DNA from 3 places in the Paenibacillus sp. MT86 genome. Region 2 is predicted to be linked to each of the others. Evidence: riboswitches for the same ligand, from Rfam matches in the RefSeq annotation. Region 2 holds a riboswitch; each other region holds the start of a gene.

Region 1 (7,514 bases), 1.8 Mb from region 2:
GAAGACGAGTCGCGACCTTGCGAATCAGCAAATCGCCGGCACGATGGCCGTAGCGGTCATTCACTCGTTTAAAACGGTTCATATCCATATATAGAAGCCCTACGCGGGAACCCGCACGGTCCGCCTCCTGCAGCGAGCTCGACAGCCTTGCGTTAAAGTAGCGGCGGTTATAGAGTCCCGTAAGATCGTCGCGATGCGCCAAGGTCTCGCTCTGCATCAGGCTTTGATGCAGCCGGTCAAACAAGCGGTCATTCTCGAACTGGATCAGGATCTGCCTGATCAGAATCAGGATGACGCACAGGGATAAGCCGGTAAAAAGCCCGTTCCACCCTCCGAACCGCTGCACCATAAGGGCAAACATCCCGCCAAGCACGCTGTAGGGAAGCAGATATCTTACGATCAGATTTCCGAACGAACGGGGCTCCCTCTCATCCAACGATTGATTTCGGGCATCGGGAGCTGACCGCCCTCCTGCCAAACCAATGATGAATACCGATAACGTATACAGTGGGTACAGGTATGAACGAACTTCAACACCCTTATAATCGACGAGATACATATGCAGAACATCGGCGGCAATGTACATGCTCCCGCCGAGGCATATCAGGAAGACTGCCCGTTTCCTTAACTGCCCTGTGTTAAAATACAACACCAAGGTGAAGAAAATAAGCACCGTTGCGCACAGCGGGTACAGCATGTCCACCCACAGCTTTCCCCATAAGGCTTCATTCGCCAAACCGTTAAGCTCGGGCTTGATGAAATATTCCCAGCCTACCGTCATGACCGTTATGCCAACGATCACGATATCCAGCATAAACCGCACTCCCCGAAACGAACCTTGTACGTGCCGGAACAAATAAATGAGGGCACCTGCAAACAGGATGATTTCGAATCCCCAGAATAATTGAGTCAAAATTGTACGGGAAGCGCTCTCTTTCCCCAGCCAAAAATAACAAGCATCGATGATTCGAGCCGAGGCATCCGCCATCAGCCCGGCACTTGCGATAAGCCAAAACCTTCGAAGATGCGGCTCGTAATGCCGAATGATCCGTAGTAAATAGACGGAAGCGGCAGCGGAAGCCATAATGACTAGAACACGCTGAAGCAATAAAGCATCAGGCATCCACAGAACGGTCATTATCTGAATGAATGCATATATGATGGCGAGTCGAATCCACAGATGATCTGCTGGAGTTGGACTCATAAGCATTCCTCCTCGGCCAAAAGGCAAGCTTTCTTCAATGCTTGTTTGTTAGGTCTTTTGAATTAATAGTTATAGTTCTCATGATACTTTTTACCCACCTAAAAGTAAAGATGAGGAAATGAAAGAAAGACCATCGATTCAACTCTATTAAACCATCGCGCTCCAAAAGCTTTCCGTCCTCAAGACCCACTTGACGTATAGGAATTATATGATAACATTTCAGTCATATCTCATATGAATCGGAAAGGGTGTTTAGCCTTGTCACAGAAACGATTGGATCATGTCGGCATTGTCGTCCGGGACCTTGAAGCCACGATTGCTTTTTACACAACCGTTGTCGGACTTGAACTGAAAGATCGCCTTACCCATACCAATGGCGTCATCCAGCTGGCATTCCTCGGATTTAACGGCAGCGACGAAACGGAAGTCGAGCTTATCCAGGGTTACAGCGACACGCTTCCCGCAGAAGGCACCGTCCATCATTTCGCCGTCAGCACCGATAACATCGAAGCGGAATATGTGCGCGTACAGGGACTGGCCGTACCTCATCTTGACGAAGAAATCGTAACGCTTCCGAACGGGTACCGCTATTTCTTCGTCCACGGTCCCGAAGGAGAATGGATTGAGTTCTTCCAGCGCTAACCGCTGCCGTACAGGATCCTATCAAAATGCTTCATCCCGTGAATGGTTAACGGGGTTCATTCTTCCAACCGCACAAGCCATGCCCAATACGAAGACCTGCCTCGTTCGCATCCCCTTCCGAACTAGACAGGTCTTTGCGTTAGGACTATAATAACGGATGTAACGTCCGAAACTTCATAAATCCCGGGGGAGCTGGAATTTGGCCGGCTGAGAGTGTATCCGATGATACTGACCCTTACACCTGATCTGGGTAATGCCAGCGTAGGAAGTCCATGTTTGCGGCAGCTATGATTTGCCGTGGTATACACTTACGCCGTCATGCGTCCTGATATCATTCAGGGCGCTTTTTTTGTGGAGTTAACGAGGTCATAGAAAGAGAAAGAGAATTCAAAGGAGAGAAGACAAGATGAAGAAGGGAAAATGGATGGCGCTGCTTCTCGCTTGCGCCCTGCTGATGGTTGCGGCGGGATGCGGTACAGGCGGACAGAACGAAAATACAGGCACCGAAGGCGCAGACGGCCAGGCGGCCGAAAAGCTCCGCGACGTACAGCTGATGCTCGATTGGTCGGCCAACACAAACCACACCGGACTGTATGCAGCCAAGGAGCTCGGGTATTATGAGGAAGAAGGGCTTAACGTCCAGATCGTCCAGCCGGGGGCCGGCGGAACGGATACGCTGGTCGCATCCGGCAAGGTGCCGTTTGGCATCAGCTACCAGGAAGGCGTCACGCTTGCCAGAACCCAAGGCCTGCCGCTTGTCTCCATTGCGGCGATTATTCAGCATAATACATCCGGCTTTGCCGCCCCCAAGGACAAGGGGATCGTCAAGGCTGGCGATTTTGAAGGGAAATCCTACGGCGGCTGGGGCTCGCCTGTTGAGGAAGCCGTCATGAAATCCATCATGGAGATCGACGGTGCCGATGTCAGCAAAGTAAATATGGTTAACATGGGCGATGCCGATTATTTTACCGCCGTCAAACGCGATATTGATTTTGCCTGGATCTTCTATGCCTGGACCGGTATCGAAGCCGAGCTCCGGAACGAGCCGCTTGACATGATCTATGTGAAGGACTACTCCAAGCAGCTTGACTATTACACGCCGGTGATCGTAACGAACGAGAGACTGATCCAGGAGGACCCGGAGCTTGTCAAAGCATTCGTGCGGGCGACCTCAAAAGGATACGACTATGCGATTCAACATCCTGAGGATGCAGCTGCCCTGCTGACGAAGGCCGTTCCCGAGCTGGATGCCGAGCTGGTTCTTGCCAGCCAGAAATGGCTGAGTCCCCGCTATCAGGATGATGCTGCCCGCTGGGGCGAGCAGAAAGCCGAAGTATGGTCGGGGTATGCAGACTGGATGTTTGAACGCAAGCTGCTCGAGAAGGAGCTTGATGCGGACAGCGCCTTCACCAATGAATTTTTACCGGAGAAACCATAGGATGCATTTAATTCGGAAGAGAGACGGCCTGTCCGGCAGGCTGCCTCTCTTCCATTACAATATAGCTTGCATGAAAGGATGAGTTTAGATGGCAAACACCCTCTTGAGCATACAAGTGATACCCAGAACGCCGGATGGAGGCGACAGCATTCCTTATGTGGATGAAGCGATTCGGGTCATTCAAGAATCGGGCGTGAAATACGAGGTCCATGCGCTCGAAACCACCTTGGAAGGAGAGCTTTCCGAGCTGCTGAAAATCGTTGAGCGCATGCATGAGGCGCTGGTGAAAGCGGGAAGTCCCAGCGTCATATCCCAGGTCAAAATCGCGCACCATCCGGGCGGCATCAGCATGGATAAGCTGACTGAGAAATACCGTCCATGAGAAAAGGCTGGTGGAGCTCCGTTTGGCCGCCCGCTGCGGCGGTCCTTTTCTTTTTGACGGTATGGCAGGCCGCGGTATCGGTATTCGATATAGAGCCGTATATTTTGCCGGCGCCGACGGCCATCGGGCATGAAGCCGCCACCGGCGCCTCCGGCCTTTTTCAGCATACGCTGGCCACGCTGCAATTAACCCTGGTCGGATTTATGATCGGTACGGCGATCGGCCTTGTCATCTCGTTGGCCCTGCATCTGGTGCCTTTTCTCAAAACAGCCCTCTATCCGCTTCTTATTCTTAGCCAGAACGTGCCGACGATCGCTCTCGCCCCGCTCCTCATGATTTGGTTCGGCTTCGGCATGCTGCCCAAGGTTATCGTGATTACCCTGGTCTGCTTCTTCCCCGTAGCCGTTGCCGCCCTGGACGGACTGGCGCGTACCGACCGAACCATGATGAATTACATGCAGATGGCGGGAGCCACTTCATGGCAGATCTTCACCAAGCTGGAGCTGCCGCATGCGCTCCCCTCCATCTTCTCCGGGATCCGCATCGCGGCCACCTATTCGGTCATGGGTGCGGTGATCGGGGAATGGATCGGCTCGGACCGGGGCATCGGCTACTATATGATGCTGCAAAAATCCGGCTACCGCACGGACCGGGTGTTTGTTGCCATTCTGATCATCGTCCTGCTCAGCCTGCTGATGGTGCTGCTGATCACCCTGCTGGAGAAGCGCCTGATCCGCTGGAATCGAAAAGGCTAGAACCACGGTGAACGGACATTTTCCAACCTATATAAAAGGAGGCTGTTTAGCGACATGACATATCAAGTATCCCTGCCGGATCATGACGGGCAGCGCCGGTCATCTACCGCGGTCCCGCCAGCGCCTGCCCTTGAGGTTCGCAGCCTTCATATCACCTTCCGCGAACGGCGCAGCGAAGTGCACGTGCTGGATGGCCTTTCGCTTCAGGTGCAGCCCGGGGAATTCGTCTCCTTGATCGGTCCTTCAGGCAGCGGAAAGAGCACGCTCTTCCATATCATCGGGGGGTTAACGCCTCCGGATGCGGGCTCCGTACTCATGGACGGTCAGGACGTGACCGGAGAGAAAGGCCGCATCGCCTATATGCCTCAACAGCCGGCCCTCTTCCCTTGGCGTACGGTGGAGGACAACGTGCTCCTTCCCGAGGAGCTGAGAGGCACCTCGAAAACCGCCGCCAGGGAAAATGCACGCAGCTGGATGGAACGGGCCGGGCTTGCCGGCTTCGAGAAGGCGTATCCGCATACCCTTTCAGGGGGGATGCAGCAGCGGGCCGCCTTTCTGCGCGCGCTGATGAGTCCGCAGGAGGTTATGTGCCTGGACGAACCGTTCAGCGCGCTCGACGCGCTGACACGCGGCGATATGCAGCGCTGGCTGCTCGATATCTGGGAGGATACGCGCCGTTCGGTGCTGATGATTACCCATCATATCGAGGAAGCGCTGCTGCTCTCGGACAGCATCTATATCCTGTCGGCGCGGCCCGGGACGATCCTGAAACGGGTAGAGGTCCCTTTTCCCCGTCCGCGCAGGGAAGACATCCTGAACGACCCGTCCTTTATCGCGCTAAAAACCGAAATCTCCGCCATCATGCGCGAAGAACAGCACAAGCGTTGAGCCGCATAGGCAGGATACAAATGCCTAAGCTCCTGTATCCATTATTCAAGAGCGCTTCTCGGAGGCGTACAAGCGAGGTGATGTAACGATGAAATCATTCACGCAGACGGAAACGAATCTCCCTCTGCTGGACACCCATATTCATCTGGATTCTTATGCCTTCTCCGATCAGCAAACGATTCTTGCGGATATCCGCAAAAGCGAAGTTCAGTCCATCATCTCCGTTTCCATGAACCTGGCTTCCAGCAAGCGAAACCTGGAGCTGGCCAGGGAGTACGGACCGTTGGTGCGGCCGGCATTCGGTTATCATCCGGAACAGCCCGTCCCTTCCCCTGAAGAAACCAAAGAGCTGCTGGATTGGATGGCTAATCATGTCGACGACATGATTGCCGTCGGAGAGGTCGGCCTGCCCTATTATGCCAGGCTGGAAGCCGAAACGGAGGGTCGGCCGTGGGATAACCGCCCTTACGAATGCCTGCTTGAGCAATTTATAGCATTTGCGAAGCGGCATCATAAACCGGTTATACTGCACGCTGTATATGAAGATGCGGATACCGCATGTGATTTGCTCGACAAATATGGCGTCACCCGCGCCCATTTCCATTGGTTCAAGGGCTCCCGTGACACCTTGCGGCGGATGGCGGATAAAGGCTGCTATATCTCCTTCACGCCCGACATTCTTTATGAGGATGAAATTCGCGATATTGCCCGTGTGTATCCGGAGCATCTTGTCATGACCGAAACCGACGGCCCTTGGCCGTTCGATGGCCCGTTCACCGGACAGATGACCCATCCTAAGATGACGGCTTCCGCAGCGGCGGCATGGGCCGAGCTTCGCGGGCTGGCCGTTTCCGAGGCTCGCAGGATTTTTTACGAGAATGCGGTTAGACTTTACGATCTATAAAAAAAAGAATTCCCGTTCCATTCAAGCCGGTTGTTTACGCAATCGGTTTGTTTTCTTTAAGGAACCGGTTATATTGGTTAATCAGTTCATCGAGCACGATCGATTGCCTGAGGACTTTAGGATGGTTAAAATCACGATACCGCTGCTTCATTTTATGAAGCTTGTTTCTTTCCTGCTCGATATCAAACCTAATGCCTTCCTTCGTTTTCATGACTTTATGTCCTCCCCTCATGTAATATTTTATGCTTTAATGTAAAATTATAGGATGTTTGATGTTAGACATCAGGGGCCTAAAATTGAAAGGGACAGGTCCCAAGAAACAAAAAAAACCACAATGCGAGCTCACTCGCATTATGGTTTGGATTTCGGTTATTTCACAAATTTCTCCTGATACGCCTTCGAGATCTCCTCTGTAATCTCCTTCATCTTCGGATCGCTCTTGATCGTTTCGATCAATTTATCGTACGATTCAACCGGTTCCTTGCCGGTAATGACCATGACCCGCATATCCTCTACTTTCTTGGAAATCTCGGGATAGTATTTGTTATAGGCTTCGGAGTAGAGCTCGCCTGAAGGATTCAGCACCTTAACCGTCTTGCGCTCCGTAACGATCTCTACGTTTCGTTCATACACCTCGTCCGGCATCCCTACCGCATTGATGGCCATATCGTCGCTGACGAGGTGAATCATATTGTTCAGGTTTCCATCTCCCGTCTTATCGGTGACGGCTTGCGGCGTTGCGACCTTCTTCCCGTTCTCCAGATTGTAATGGACGCCTTCGATTCCGTAGGTCAGCATCTCGTTTCCTTCTTGGCTGTAGCCATAGTCGAAGAACTCGAGGATCTTCTTGACCTTGGCCTCAGGCACTTTCTTCGGAATGAGGTACACGCCATAGTACGGGGAGCCTGAAGGCGTATACTTTACCCCGTTGGCATTCTCCAAGTAAGCAAGCGGCATCAAATCCGCCTTGGGATCAACGTCCTTCACGGCTTTGCCGGTTACCCAGGCATGGTTCATGGACATGCCGCCAACCCCTGCCTTGGCGCTTCGCATCGTATCCATCACCTGGGAGAACTTCATGATGGCAAAATCTTTGGGGAACAGGCCCTCGTCATAAGCCTGCTTGATCCACAGCATGGCCTCCCTTGACGCGTCCGATGTAATAATCGGAGACAGGGTGTTATCCGGCTGGAGCTTCCAGCCCCCTTGCGTTTCATTAAAGATATTATAAATATACGCGAGCGCGCTCGGATTAGCGGCATACGGAATCTCATCCGCCTGTCCGTTACCATTCGGATCCT
Region 2 (7,514 bases):
CCGTACCTTCAAAGCCTGGCGGCGGATCACATATTCCTCCCAGACCATGGGCAACAGCCGGATCGAGGCCATGAAGCTGTACGCATACTTCGGCGCAAGCCTCAGCTTCTGCATCAGGCTGTAGAACAAATCCACCGAGGACGTTGTCGTCACGAGCAGCAGCCCTTCTGACGCAAAGGCAATCCCCTTAAAGCCCAGATGCAGTCCCCGATAGAAGCTTTCTTCCGATACTCGGAACAATCCCCACTCCCACCAGATCGTCACCCCCTTACCGAACAGCATCATGGAAGAGGCGGACGATATGAAGGCAAGCAGGAACGGAATGAAAAACAGCAGCATCTTCCACGGCTTCACCCCGCTGAGCACCACGAGGCAAATCATAAAGATAAAGGCCTGATACATGACAAAATCAAGATCATGGGTCAGCACCGTCATAAAAAACAGCGCACAGATCAGTCCCAGCTTCACCACCGGATTCGCCCGGTGCAGCCAAGTGATCCGCACAGGATTCCATATATTCATGCGTTCACCCCCGTATGGAGATGACCGGATGCAGCCAGCGTATCCCGCGACGCATCGGTATGATTCGCTTTGCCCGTCTCCCGTCCGGATTCCGTCCCGCTACACCAGCGCGGGGAAGGCAAACTTGACGTCAACCGCCCTTCCCGAATCTCCCAGATGTGCGTGGCCGCCCGCTGCGCGATCTCCATTTCATGGGTCACCATGAGAATGGCGGTTCCGGAGCGGCGCAGCCGTTCGCACATCTCCAGAATCGCGAACGTGTTCCGCGCATCCTGTCCGAAGGTCGGTTCATCCAGGAGCAGGACGGCCGGCTGCCTTGCCATGGCCGTGGCAACGCTCAGCCGGCGCTTCTGGCCTGTCGACAGCTGGTACGGGTGCCTGTTATCCATGCCGTCCAGCCCAAAGCGTTCCAGGCAGCGGTCGGCCCGTGCCTTCGCTTCTTCCGGCGGCATATGGTCCACCAGCAGCGAGTACATCACCTCATCGCCGATACGTTCCGTCAGAAACTGAAGCTCCGGATTCTGAAACACGAATCCGATTTGGCGCAGCTGCCGCTCTCTCTTCTTCCGCACTTTCCTGCGCTTGCCCTGGATGACCTCCTCCCCGCAGAGCACATAGGTCCCTTCGGCGCGCAGGAGCCCCATCAAACTGAGCAGCAACGAGCTTTTGCCTGCGCCGTTGGGCCCGATCACCGCAATGAAATCTCCGGGGTATACCTCAGCCGAAGGAAGAGAGACGACCGGTTTCTCCCATCGCAGTCCCCGGAAATCATCTAACCGAATGACAGGCTCCCCAAGTTGGGCAAACGATGAGTCTGCCTCAGGCATGAGACTTCCCAGCTCATCGCCTGGCGCGTCTACCGGAGCAAACAACTCCCGTCCTGCCCGAGACTCCGCATAATCCTCCCATACGCCGGGATACCAGATGCCATACGCCTGAAGCTCGCGCGCATACTCGGCGAATATCGCTGCCGGCGGACCATCGCCCAGAATGGCGCCATCCGGGGTGAACAGCACCACGCGGTCCACGTATTGGGCCATTTCTTCAATCCGGTGCTCCACGATAATCAGCGTACGCCCTTCCGATACGGCCTTCACCGCTGACCAGATTTGCTCCCTGCCTTCCGGGTCGAGCAGGGCGGACGGCTCATCGAGGAACAGCACCTCCGGCTCCAGCAGAAGGGCTGAAGCCAGCGCAAGCCTCTGCTTCATCCCCTGCGACAGATGACCGATCGGCACATGCAGCTCCTGAAGGTCAAGCCCAACCTCATGCAGGACGGCTTGCATTCGCTCCTTCATCTCGTCGCGGGGAACGCTGAGGTTCTCCAGCACGAAGGCCAGCTCTTCATCCACGTACGGCATGCAGAACTGGGTATCCGGATCTTGGAATACATATCCCCAAGAGCGAGGCACCAGCTGGGCTTCGCATTTCATCGGCACCTCCGTGGCGCGGGGAATCATCCCGCTAAGCACCTGAAGCAGCGTGGATTTGCCGCAGCCGCTCGGACCGAGCAGCAGCACCTTTTCCCCGCGGGCAGCCGAGAAGGACAAGTCCTTAAACATCAAACGCTCCTCGCCCGGATACTTCAGGCGCAATCCCTCCACATGCACAGCCTGCTCCGTAACCGCCTCGGCGGTTGAAGACGAAACCAAGCGGGCGGCGGTTTTAGACATGGCGCGGATCATCCAGTGCTTCATAATCCTTCTTGGACGCAGGGCGCAGCAGGGATGTGACGCCCGTACGGTCCAACGCTTTGGCCAGCAGCAGCATGAGCAAGCCGGCAATGACGGCGCCGCTGAGAATCCGCATGCCATACTTGGCGAGGAACATCCAGGTCTGAAGATCATCGGTATAACTGTAATAGAAGTCCATCACCATCGAGCCGACCGCCGCGCCGGCCCCGGCAATCGCCACCGTCCACGCCGAGGTGCTCCGGTAACGGAACGCCGCGAATACCAATTCCGCGCCCAGCCCTTGAATGAGACCGTACAGCAGCAGCGTCAGTCCCCAGCCGCTCCCGAACAGCACTTCCACGTGGGCCGCCGCCACCTCCGCGATGATGGCCACTCCCGGCTTGCGGATCAGCAGGTAAGCGAGCGTGGCCGCTGCGAACCACATGCCGTATAACAGTTCATCCGCTTCGAAGAACAGCGGTTTCAGCAGATTGTAAACCGATCCCCAGAAATGATAAATGACGCCAAGCACCAGCGATACCAGCACCGTCACCAAAATATCGCTTAAACGCAGCCCTTTTCTAGGCTGTACCCCCAATTTTTCCTGCACTGACGTTCCCATAACAACACATTCCCCTCTCCACCGCTATTTTTGTATAAACACAACAAAAAACCGTCTGGAAAAACGCGCAGACGGAAAAATAGGCCCTATGTAGGCAGGGTCGGATATTCTCTACGCTGGCATTACCCAGTTCAGATTAACGGTCAACAGCGGATAGCAACTGCAATCTCAGCCTGATTCACTCAAGCCCCCGTATTCCCTATTCGGTTTCATGTTAATCTTAAAATACACATTCGTTCCCCAATTAGCAAGAACCTTTTTTCAAAAATGGCTATTTATTGATTTCCGGCTCATTCTATGTCAATATCAGAGTGATTGGCTTTTCCACCAACGTTTTATTGCCGACACCTATGCACAAAGGAGAATGACATGGCTAAACAATTGCTGCGTCTGATGACCGAGCTGTCCTCCCGCAAGTGGCTGTCCCGCATCATGGGGCATTGTTCCCACAGCCGGCTGAGCCGTCATCTAATACCTGCATTTATACGAATCTACCAAATCCCGGCGCATGAAGCGGAGAAGGAGATCCACGAATACCGTTCGTTGAACGAATTCTTTTCCCGCCGGTTAAAAATAGGCCTGCGCGCCATAGACGACACCGCCGATGCCATGGTAAGCCCCGTCGATGCCACGATTTCGGCGATGTGCGCCGTCAACGCCGGCACCATCCTCAGCGTCAAGGGACAGGATTATACCCTGAGCGAGCTGCTCGCCAAGTCACCGAGAATGGAGAATTATATCAACGGTTATGCATTCGTATTGTATTTAAGCCCGACCGACTATCATCGCATACATTCCCCGGTAACCGGCATTCAAGCGGAAAGCGAGCATTTGAAGGGCCGGGTATACCCCGTGAACGATTTTGCGATGACCCATATCCGAAACGTGCTCAGCCGCAACGAGCGCCTCATTACCTATATTGCCCATGAATTCGGCGAAGTTGCGGTCGTGAAGGTCGGAGCCATGAACGTAAGCAGCATCCGTTATGCCGACGAGAGCGTGAAGAAATACGACATTGGCGACGAACTTGCGTACTTTGAATTCGGCTCTACCGTCGTGCTCTTGACGGAGAACGGCACATTTACACCCCGCGGTGACTTGGAACCGGGCTCCAAGGTGAAGATGGGAGAACTGCTCGGTTTGCTGCACCCTTCCACAGCCCGAAAAGGGTAATTCCTTTAACCTTCCAAGCATGCGCTATAAGCTAAGTCCATGAAACATTCGACGGATGAAGGATTACCGCCTGTTCAGCAGCCGGTAAATGATCCGCTGAAACAGCCGATCCGGCAGCAGTCCCTTGATCCGCGCGGTCAGCCGCGTGCCTCGGGGCAGCGTATAGCGGAACCTCGGTTTGGTCATGGACGATATGCTTGCCACAAGACGGGCTACCTCCTGCGGATCTCCGCTTTCCCTGGCCGTCCGCTCGGAATAGTCCAGCACGCCCTTCAGCAGACCGCTGTAGGGTGATCCTTCCTTGACCGCCAGCTCCCCAAAACTCTTATTCCAGATCGGCGTGCCGTAGGCACCGGGCTGGACCAGCACGACATCGATGCCAAAGGGCATCAACTCCATGGACAGGCTCTCGCCGAACCCCTCCAACGCAAATTTGGACGCCGCATAGGGACCATAACCCGGAAAGCCGACCCTGCCGCTAATGCTGCTCATGAGAACGATTTTGGACCGTCCGGTCTTGCGCAGCAGCGGGAGCATATGCTGCGTCACCGATACGGTCCCGAAGAAATTCGTCTCCATCTGCTTTCGCCAGCCCCCCAGCGGCACTTCCTCCACCATGCCGCCCACCGCCTCGCCGGCGTTGTTCACCAGCACGTCCAAGCGGCCGAACTTCTGCTCCAGCGCCGAAGCAGCAGCCTTGACCTGCTCCTCGGCACATATATCCAATCGGAAGATGTGAATACGCCCGGTAACATCTGCTTGTTCAGCCTGAGCCAACAGCTCTGCTGCCGCCTCAGGTCTGCGAAGACCCGCGGCCACGTCATAACCTGCTTTTGCCAGCTCCAGACTGATCAGCAGTCCGAACCCGCTCGACGCGCCCGTGACCAGCGCAACCTTCCCTGCTCCCGCCCTTACCACCGGATCACCGCCGGCTCCGTCGATGCCACTTTCTCCTTCACACCCGTCACCCTTCCTATATCCAAAATGCCTAATCTGTTTCGAGCTTTGCTCTTAAGCGCTTTATGTATATTCCCAATATATCAAATGTTTGCAATGCAGTCCGAGTCCTGACCTATAAAATTAATCCCAATAAAAAAGGGAGCTTGTCAGCTCCCTTTTGCGTGTTTCCAGCGAAATGCGTATATGATAACGGGATTCAACGTCACCCGTATGTAGGCCAAGGTCCTTTAAAACCAAACGTCTTGATGATCCGGATTCGTTGTCTTCATGCGGCGCAAGCGATTTCTGAAAATACCGCAGCCGCCACGACTGAAGAAACGTCCCCGCACCCGTCTTCTTGGGCTCATTCCCCTCTCCCCCCTTCATAAGAAAAACGTCTATCGACGTACTTGCATAGAAGACAGACCGCATTTAACGGAAGTTTTTCTTGCGATATCAGGAAGGCTCTTGCTTCGAATTTATACTTTCTGATATCTTAAAATGAAACTGTACGTCGTTTTTACCCTAAATCGCTTGCTATGAAACCCATAGTCCCCTTCAACCAAGCAGGTAAGTTATGGAAGGGCGGGGAATCATCGAATTTCGGATGGGCTCTTGCCCGTATACTGCTTAAATTGTCGGCTGAAGAAGAAAATGTCCCGATAACCCAGCGCGTCGGCCACTTCCGTTACGTTCATCCCTTGATGCAGCAGCAGATGCTGCGCCCGCTCGATCCGCATCTGAATGATATAGGATTGCACCGGCGTGCCGATCAGTTCCTTGAACTTGATCGAGAAGTAGCGGGGAGACAACCCCGCTCTGGCCGCCAAATCCTCGACCCGATGGGGAACCCCCGGGTGCTGGCGGACGTAATTCGCGATTTCATGGATCGCCTCGGACAGCTGATTGCTTGCTTTTTTGACCACCGGCGCATCCAGATCCGAGCGCAGCAGATGAATCATCAACTGCTTCAGAATGAGCTGGCCCTCTTCCAGTGAACCATAGGGCTTGTCCAGATACAAACGCACATAGCGTGCAAGCAAATATTCGAAATCCATCGTTTCCGTCAGCTTGCGATAAGATGCCGGAATCTCTTCGACCGGGTCGGTCACGTCAAAATGGATATATGTCAATACGAGCGGCTTCTGCGGATTGTGCGTCGCGCTCGTATGATCTCCGGGTCGGAACAGGAAGCAGCTTCCCTTTCCCACGGTAAAGGGCTCGTCATTTAGCTCGACCGTGCCTTCGCCGCTCCATACATAGAACAAATCGTAGTTCTGCATGGGCCTTTCGCGTTTTTGCCATTTCCAGCCCGGCTCGCAAACGATTTTGGCAAGCGCAGGCATGATTATAAACGAAGACGGCGATGCATTCAGCATCTCGTCATAACCCCCTCATCTCATTCAAAAATTGACCTCTTTCCCATCATACCCGTTTTTTATGTTTTTTGCATGTCCCGCCATGCCAGCGCCATCCGGGCAACCCCTTCTTCGATGCTGGAGATGCCGAGATGCGAGAAGCCGAAGCAGGCGGCAGGCAGCCCGGGCGTACGATGATAGGCCGCCGCATCCCGAAACATGACGCCGCGCTTGCGGGCAGCCTCCTGGAACAGGGCATACTCTTCCGCGGAGCGCAGCCAGTTCGCGTAAACGTGCAGGCCGGCATCGCCGGGGTGAAGGCGAAACAAGCCCGAGGCATGGGTTTCCATCCCATGGCGAAGCGCCTCATACCGCGCGCCGTACAGCCGGGTCATTCTTCTGAGATGCCTCCCGTAACCTCCCCTTACAATAAAGCGGGCCAAGGCGCGCTGCTCCAATACGGCTGGCGAGATCGGCTCGTACAGAGCCTTGGCCTGAACGACCGCCTCAACCAGGCTCGGGGGAAGCACGGCATAACCGATGCGGAGGCCGGTGAACATCGTTTTGGAGAATGAGCCGACAAAGATGACGCGTCCCTCGTCGTCCAGCATTTTCAGAGGCTCGATCGGCTTGCCGCCCCAGCGGAATTCGCTGTCGTAATCATCCTCGATAATAAAGGACTGACGGCTTCGCGCCCAATTCAGCAGCGCCCTTCTTCGCTCCAGCGGCAGCACCGCGCCGGTCGGGTATTGACGGCTGGGGCTTACGACAAGCAGGCCGGCGTCCCATTCGCACGGAATCAATCCGGCATCGTCGACAGAGGACGGCAGCGGAATCCCTCCGCTCAAGCTTATGCCCCGGTGGATTCCCTGATAACCCGGATCCTCCATCACCACGTGATCGCCGGGATCAACCAGCAGCTGGAACATCAGGACAAGCCCCTGCATGGAACCGCTGAAAACCACGATATGCTCGGGATCCGCCTGTATGCCCCGCGTGAACCGAAGGTGTCCGGCTATCGCCCGGCGCAGTTCGATATCCCCTTCCGGGGGCGCTCCGTTCTGCAGCTCGGCTCCCCCGCTTCCGCCTGCATAGGATAACGCGCTCCGCCACTCCGAATAAGGGAAATCCTCCATGGGCATCCTCGCATTCGCGAAAGAGATCGTACCCGGGGGAGGCTCCTTCAGCAGCAGCTGTGCCGAGACATATTCCCCGCTTTGGCTCATC
Region 3 (7,514 bases), 2.4 Mb from region 2:
ATTGTATGCCCAATGATTGGTCGGGCCCTGTCCGTGCCCCAGGTTTAAGCCGTCCTCAATGGCCGCTTGGATGAATATGCGCCCGCTCTGAATCGCATCCAATGCGCTCAGACCTTGGGCCAGGCCTGCGGTAACGGCCGCAGAGAAGGTACAGCCGGTACCGTGCGTATGAACGGTATGAATTCGTTTGCCATATAATTCTGTGAAGGCCGTACCATCGTATACGAGGTCGATGACCGGAGGACTGTCGGGATTACCGTCATCGTTGGAAAAGAGCGAACGGCCCCCCCTATACTCCCCAGCAGGCATGGCAGTTCTCATTTGACCGTGCGTCCTATCGGACTGAGGCAACTCTTCCTGCTGCATACCCGCCGTTATAGCCGGTCCCCTGTCTCTTTCATGATCCGTACCTTCATCGCTTCCAAGGATTCCCTCGTCATGACCGCCTTTGATCACTACGATCCTGGGCCCAAGAGCATGAATACGTCTCGCCGCTTCTTTGCGATCGTTCATCGTGCGGATTCGCATCCCCGCCAATACTTCGGCCTCCGGTATATTGGGGGTGACAATCAACGCCAGCGGCAGCAAATCTTCTCTTAAAGCCTGCACCGCTTCGCTTTGCAGCAGCTCCGCTCCGCCCTTGGCGATCATCACGGGATCGACAACGACCTTCCCCCAGCCGAATGCCCGAATCCGGTCAGCAACCAGCCGAATGATCTCGGCGTTGAACAGCATGCCCGTCTTCAATGCATCTACTCCGAGGTCCGAGCCAACCGCTTCAATCTGCCCCGCAGTTGCTTCGGGTGGCAGCGGATATACGCCGTGAACCCCCAAGGTATTCTGCACCGTGATCGCGGTAATCGCCGACATGCCGTACACGCCGAGTTCCTGGAAGGTTTTCAGATCGGCCTGAATGCCGGCGCCGCCACCGCTGTCAGACCCGGCAATCGTCAGGGCACGGGGTATGCGAGCCTCGCTCATCGCGTGCCTCCGGCAGCCGCCGCTCCCGCTTCCAGCACAGCGGCATACCCTTCCAGCGATCCTGGATGAAGCTTCGCCAGCTCGTCCAGGAAAGTTATCTGGAAGCTTCCCGGTCCCAGATCTGCCGTTCGCTCAGCAGCTTTCGCCGCCGCGGCCCCATAGAAGGCCAGACCCGCCGTACCTGCAAGCAGCAGGTTTGCTTCCACCGCGGCAAAGGCACCCAGCACCGAGGTCAGCAGGCAGCCTGCGCCGGTCACCTTCGTAAGCAGAGCATCCCCTCCGGTAATGATGCGCACTTCCGTTCCATCGGTAATCACGTCCTCTTCACCGGTAATGGCCACGATCGTGCCTAACTCGCGCGCCGCCCGCACGGCCAGCTCGGCATGATTGCTGCCTGCGCTATTGCCTGCGTCTACGCCCTTGATCTCGCGGTCCTCCCCGATAAGGTGAGCGACTTCAGCCGCATTTCCGCGCACGAGCGAAACCTTCACCTCGCTTAGGATCCGCAGCGCCGACTCCGTCCGAAAACGGGTCGCTCCCGCGCCGACCGGGTCCAGCAGCACCGGCACGCCATGGGCATTCGCCGATTGCCCCGCGATAATCATCGCATCCACCAGCTCGCGGTTCAGCGTGCCGATGTTCAATACGAGCGCGCCCGCGATGGCGGCCATATCCGCCACTTCCTCCGGCGCGTAAGCCATCACCGGCGACGCGCCCAGCGCGTACAAGCCGTTAGCCGTAAAATTCGTAACCACCACGTTCGTCATATTGTGAACGAGGGGGCTCGTCTGCTGTACCTTCGTTAAAAGCGCCGAAACCTCTTTTTCCCATGAATGCATTTATATCAGCCTCTCTTCGCTATAATGGAATTCCATGTGCTTGCGAACATCGCTCTTTACAGCACGGCAGCTTCCAGCTGCACCGGCCATTCCTCCTGCTTATAAGCCATGTCCCAAAACAGATACTCCAGCTGGCAGCTCAGCATGAAATGCTCCCTCATCCGTTCCCGCTCGGCTGTCGTTGCACGCTCCGCCCATGCATCGACACGGTCGCGGAACTTGGCTGTTGCGTCTTCCCCCCGGTTTCCGTAGAAAGAAATCCAGTCGTAAAACGGATGGGAGGCATCCGGCTTCACCTCATTCAACAGCTTGCGGCCAATCTCCAGGTACGTCCATGGGCATGGCAGCAGTACGGCCATAATCTCCCCCAAACTACCCTCATGCGCCACCGTCAGCATATGACGGATGTAATGATGCGCGGACGGAGCCAGCGGATATCCTTGAAGCTCTTCATAGGTCACCCCGGCGGCTGCGCAAAAATTCTGATGCGGGTGCACCTCGCTGTGCAGAATGAATGAAATCTGTTCGTTAAAGGCCGCAATCTCTTCACGGCTGATCGATTTGGATATGGCTATTCCGTATATCCGCATGTAGGCATTCAAATACTCAAAATCCTGCTTCACATAGTGAATCAGCTGCTCCCGCTCCAGATTCCCCTCGGCAATGCCTGTTACGAAGGGATGATCGAAGATTGCTTGAAAAATGCCTCCCGCCTGCTGACGGAGCTCTTGCGTGAAACGCATCTTTGTCCCCACCTCCAACATATTGAAGAGCAGGAAGTCCGTAAGACACGACTTTTCAGACAACGCTAAAAAGCCGCCCCGAAAACTGGAGCGGCTTCGTCAACAAGCCCGGGTGCGCCAAAAAAACGCACCGAGACCTCATATTCGAAGGCTCCACTTTCCTACGCTAGTACGAACTAGATCAGGTTCAAAGGGTCCAAGATACGCTCTTGTCTCAGCCGCCAACGGCTCCCCTAGTGGACTTCCTATTCTTTTGTCTAATACTGTACATAGGTTTGGGGGTGGTGTCAAACGTTAACAGTTTGTGGACGGAACCTCAAGCTCGACCTTCCTCCGACCGCGTGATTGTGACGATGTACGGTGGCGGCTGTCTTTTCGCAAGATAAAAACGCAGGCTACCCCAAACTCATTCCGGAAACACTGACGCTCGGCTGTCATATATGCCCCCGCATAATGAGTGCATAAGCACAATTCAAATAAATGAAATTTAAAGGAGCGAGCGTATTTATGACGTACCGACTGAAAACGGTTAAACCCATTCCGGATGGCTACACCTCCGTGACGCCGTGGATCATCTCAAGAAACTCCGCAGCGCTGATCGATTTCCTCAAGCAGGCTTTTCGGGCCGAAGAGTTAGCCCGCGTCTATGTTGGCGATGGTGTCATCGGCCATGCCGAGGTGCGAATCGGGGATGCCGTCGTCATGATGTTTGACGCAAAGCCGGAATGGCCGGATAGCCCGGCATACCTCCGTTTGTATGTTGAGGATTGCGATGACGTGTATCGGCAAGCGCTGGCCGCAGGAGCGGTCTCGGTGACGGAGCCAACGACCTTGTTCTTCGGCGATCGGGTGGGACGGGTACGGGACCCGTTCGGCAACTTATGGTGGGTACAGACACGAATGGAGGACCTCACTCCGGTGGAAATGGAACAGCGTGCCCAAGACCCGGAATACATCCAAGCGATGACCTATGTTGCAGGGGCGGAGATCGTGGTGAAGATGTCGTAAAAAGTTACCGTGAAGCGAGCGTTATTACAGGGAGGACATGGGTGGATTCGGTGTCCCAGGGGTGTGCATGGATGGCGCCGACCAAAACAACTTAGAACACCATAACTTAGAGTAGCTTTGGGTTAGAGGTAGAATCCGGTATATAGTTGGTGCTACTACTGGTCCTGGTACTACTACTGGTATTGATGCTATTACTGTTCTTGGTGCTATTACTGGTCTTGTGCGACTGCTGGTCTTGGTGCGACTACTGGTATTGATGCTACTACTGGTCTTGATGCGACTACTGGTCTTGATGCGACTACTGGTCTTGGTGCTACTGATCGAGGACAAGCGGACTGAGGATACGTTATTTAGCTGAATAGGCGTAATTTTTGATGGCTAACGGACACCAGATACGTTATTCATAGAATATGACGGCAAATAGACCGTTTATTGCGGTAATAAGGGATCCTGTGTCCGTTAGATCTAAGAATCGAGGGTTAATCAGGGAAATAAGGGATCTGGTGTCCGTTAACGAGTACCTTGGTGACTGGCTGGTATTGATGCTATTACTGGTCTTGTGCGACTACTGGTCTTGATGCTATTACTGGTCTTGGTGCTATTACTGGTCTTGTGCTACTACTGGTCTTTGTGCTACTACTGGTCTTGGTGCTACTGATCGAGGACTAGCGGACTGAGGATACGTTATTTAGCTGAATAGGCGTAATTTTTGATGGCTAACGGACACCAGATACGTTATTCATAGAATATGATGGCAAAAGGACAGTCTATTGCGGTAATAAGGGATCCTATGTCCGTTTGATCTGAGAATCGGGGGTTAATCAGGGAAATAAGGGAACTGGTGTCCGTTAACAGGTCATGGTTAGCGGCATGATGCCCGGAGTTGGTTAGGCTGTACTGGCGAGCGATGTGACATGCAGCTGCATACCGGCGGTACTTCGACGTTGCGGTACTGGCGACGCGCGATGTTAAAAAAGGAGGCATCCCAAAAGATCTCAGATCTTGAGGGATGCCTCCTTTTTTAACTTTTCCTAGCATCTTCCGCTATACGATGATACTAGCCTTCAGCATCCGTCTTCATTCCTTACTGAATGCCGTAAAACTCCTGCAGTTGGTCGATCATCAGGTTGGCCGCCAGGATGCCGCCTGCCGTATTCCAGATCGCATCATCCACTTTGTGGGCTTGACCGTTCTTCACAACGTTCAGGTTCTTCCACAGCGGATCGTTGATCCATTCCTGCTCGGTCTGGTTGGCGCCGCCATCCCCTGTCTCATAAGTGAAATAGAACAGTCTGTCGGCTTCCACCTCAGGCAGACGTTCCTTCGTGATCTCGTCCACGAAATCGTCCTTGGCATTCTTGGTCATGTCGTTGCGGGCGATGCCGATTTTATCGAAAATAACGCCCGAGAACGTATTGGTATGGTACACCCGGGTCTTGCCTGCCATGAAACGAACCACGGAGACGGTTTCGTCAAGCTTGCTGCCGGCCTTCTCTTTAAACTCCTGGATCCGCTTGTCGTAGGCTGCCAAGAGTTCTTCGCCTTCCGACACTTTGTTCAGCGCCTTGGCATACAGTTCAAAATTGTTCTGCCACTCGCCGCGAAGATCCTCGGCAAAAACAGTCGGCGCGATCGCCTTCAATTGCTCGTATACTTTTTCCTGACGCATCTTGTTGCCGATGATCAGGTCAGGCTGCAGACCCGCGATCAGCTCGATGTTCGGCTGGCTCTCTTCCCCGACAACGGTAACGCCTTCCATCTGGTCTTTAATATGCGGATACCAAGGATCCCCCGTCCAGGATCTAACGGCACCTACCGGCTTCACGCCCAAGGCCAGAAGCGCCTCGGTTCCTTCGTTCGTGAGGACGACGACCTTTTGAGGCGTTCCTTTGATCGTTTCCGTCCCCATGGCATGCGTAACTTCATACGATTCGCCGCCGGCAGCAGCGCCGCTGTTGCCCTCTGCGGTATTCGTCGTGTCGCCGCCCGCGTTGCTTGTCCCTTCTTGCGCCGGGCTTGCTCCGCACCCCGCAAGAATCATGATCATGATCAGAGCCAGCAAGCTAAACTTGAGGCCTCTTGCCCGTTTCTTTGCCATTCCTGTTCCCATTCCTATCTAAATCCCCCTTGTGTCATATCCCGCTATTTGAAAACCATTATCAATCACTGATTCAAAACTATAAAGGGTTTCGTGAAAAATATCAATATATTTGTGAGAATGATTATCAAGCTCATTGACAGATACCGTCCCTTCACCTAAAATTCATATGAACTTAATTATTCATGGACTTAAGAAAGTGAGCATATATGCGCGTATTCGGACTATTGATATCGCTATTGGCGCTGGCCGCTGCCGTCATGGGCAGCATCGCATTCGGAGTAACGAACATCCCTCTTTATCAGGTATGGGAATCGTTCACTCACTTTAACGGAAGCAACGAACATCTGATTATTCTCACGGCAAGGCTTCCTCGAGCGCTCATTGCCGTCGCCGTGGGGGCGTGCCTTGCGGTTGCGGGTGCGCTCATGCAGGTCATCACGCGCAATCCGATTGCGTCGCCAAGCACGCTTGGCGTGAACTCCGGCGCGGCTTTCTTCATTATTCTGGCATCGGGCTGGCTGGGCATTGGCGGACTTCAGTCCCTTACCTGGGTCGCGTTGATCGGAGCCGCCGTCAGCGGCGGTATCGTATTCTTCCTCGGCAGCATCGGCAGGGACGGCATGACGCCGGTCAAAATCACCTTGGCAGGAGCTTCCATGGCCGCTTTCTTCCACTCCCTGACCCAAGGATTAATGCTCTCCGACGGCAAAATGTTTGATCAGGTGCTGGTATGGCTGGTCGGTTCGGTAGCCGGACGCGATTTGAACCAGCTAACTGCCGTATGGCCGTACATGGCCGTTGGCATGCTGGCTGCGCTGCTGCTGGGACGGCATCTGAACGCCCTCTCCATGGGAGACGACATCGCTCAGAGCCTCGGGCAAAAAACCGCACTCATCAAGCTGTTAGCTGCTGCAGCCGTCATCCTGCTGGCCGGCGGCTCCGTAGCGGCGGCGGGACCCATCGCATTCGTGGGGATCATCATCCCTCATATCGTTCGGTATTTAATAGGAAATGATTATCGGTGGATACTACCTTACAGTGCGGTGTTTGGCGCACTCCTGCTGGTGACGGCCGATCTCGGCTCCAGATACATTGCCATGCCGAAGGAAGTCCCTGTCGGCGTGATGACTGCAATCATCGGCGTGCCGTTCTTCGTGTACATAGCCAGGAAAGGAAGACGAGCACAATGAGTAAACACCGCATATTCCGCTCCAGGAACGCGAAAGTATCGTTTATGCTGGAGAGAAGAACACTATGGGTATGCCTAATCCTATTCGTGCTTTGCATCGCCGCCATGATTATTAGCACAGGAACAGGAAGCCAGTTTGTTTCGCCGCTTCATGTCATAAAGGCATTGTTCGGCGATGCTCCGCCCATGGAGCAGGTCATCGTCATGCAGCTAAGGCTGCCTCGAATTATTATCGCCGTGCTGATCGGCGCCGCTCTCGCGGTGGCGGGAGCTATTCTGCAGGGCGTCATCCGCAATCCCCTGGCCTCCCCCGATGTCATCGGCATAACGGAGGGAGCATCGCTTGGGGCGGTTCTCTTCATCTTCATATTTACGGGCACCGTATCGATCCATTGGATGCCGCTATTCGCCATCCTTGGTGCCTTTTTCATTACCGGTCTATTGTACGTGCTAGCCTGGAAAAATGGCGTATCGCCGCTGCGGCTCGTCCTAATCGGGATCGGAGTATCGGCTGCCATCAAATCGATCTCCTACATGCTGATCATATCCGGACCGCTGCAGCTGGCCGACCGCTCCCTTACTTTTATGGCAGGCAGCATTTACGGTATGTCCTGGGATAAGGACGTTATGACCCTGCTGCCTTGGGTAGCCGT

Evidence for each region. Region 2 has a riboswitch for thiamine pyrophosphate ahead of AC3RCL_RS27010 (ECF transporter S component). Riboswitches for the same ligand answer to the same signal wherever they lie in the genome.
Region 1: linked by a shared signal. The riboswitch ahead of AC3RCL_RS03035 (ABC transporter substrate-binding protein) and the one ahead of AC3RCL_RS27010 (ECF transporter S component) in region 2 are both predicted to bind thiamine pyrophosphate.
Region 3: linked by a shared signal. The riboswitch ahead of tenA (thiaminase II) and the one ahead of AC3RCL_RS27010 (ECF transporter S component) in region 2 are both predicted to bind thiamine pyrophosphate.

What each region holds. Positions count from the first base shown of each region.
Region 1 covers NZ_CM179499.1:702,437-709,950, reverse strand. The annotation lists gene AC3RCL_RS03045 (diguanylate cyclase domain-containing protein) at 1-1,204, opposite strand, end outside; gene AC3RCL_RS03040 (VOC family protein) at 1,463-1,846, shown strand; TPP riboswitch at 2,022-2,131, shown strand; gene AC3RCL_RS03035 (ABC transporter substrate-binding protein) at 2,253-3,284, shown strand; gene AC3RCL_RS03030 (MTH1187 family thiamine-binding protein) at 3,373-3,666, shown strand; gene AC3RCL_RS03025 (ABC transporter permease) at 3,663-4,421, shown strand; gene AC3RCL_RS03020 (ABC transporter ATP-binding protein) at 4,476-5,309, shown strand; gene AC3RCL_RS03015 (TatD family hydrolase) at 5,398-6,213, shown strand; gene AC3RCL_RS03010 (aspartyl-phosphate phosphatase Spo0E family protein) at 6,248-6,424, opposite strand; gene AC3RCL_RS03005 (extracellular solute-binding protein) at 6,583-7,514, opposite strand, start outside.
Region 2 covers NZ_CM179499.1:5,944,556-5,952,069, forward strand. The annotation lists gene AC3RCL_RS27000 (energy-coupling factor transporter transmembrane component T family protein) at 1-522, opposite strand, end outside; gene AC3RCL_RS27005 (ABC transporter ATP-binding protein) at 519-2,195, opposite strand; gene AC3RCL_RS27010 (ECF transporter S component) at 2,188-2,817, opposite strand; TPP riboswitch at 2,909-3,021, opposite strand; gene asd (archaetidylserine decarboxylase) at 3,187-3,990, shown strand; gene AC3RCL_RS27020 (SDR family oxidoreductase) at 4,054-4,908, opposite strand; gene AC3RCL_RS27025 (helix-turn-helix domain-containing protein) at 5,523-6,308, opposite strand; gene pdxR (MocR-like pyridoxine biosynthesis transcription factor PdxR) at 6,368-7,514, opposite strand, start outside.
Region 3 covers NZ_CM179499.1:1,325,748-1,333,261, reverse strand. The annotation lists gene thiD (bifunctional hydroxymethylpyrimidine kinase/phosphomethylpyrimidine kinase) at 1-981, opposite strand, end outside; gene thiM (hydroxyethylthiazole kinase) at 978-1,820, opposite strand; gene tenA (thiaminase II) at 1,877-2,563, opposite strand; TPP riboswitch at 2,705-2,808, opposite strand; gene AC3RCL_RS05710 (VOC family protein) at 3,071-3,571, shown strand; gene AC3RCL_RS05705 (ABC transporter substrate-binding protein) at 4,656-5,681, opposite strand; gene AC3RCL_RS05700 (FecCD family ABC transporter permease) at 5,879-6,862, shown strand; gene AC3RCL_RS05695 (FecCD family ABC transporter permease) at 6,859-7,514, shown strand, end outside.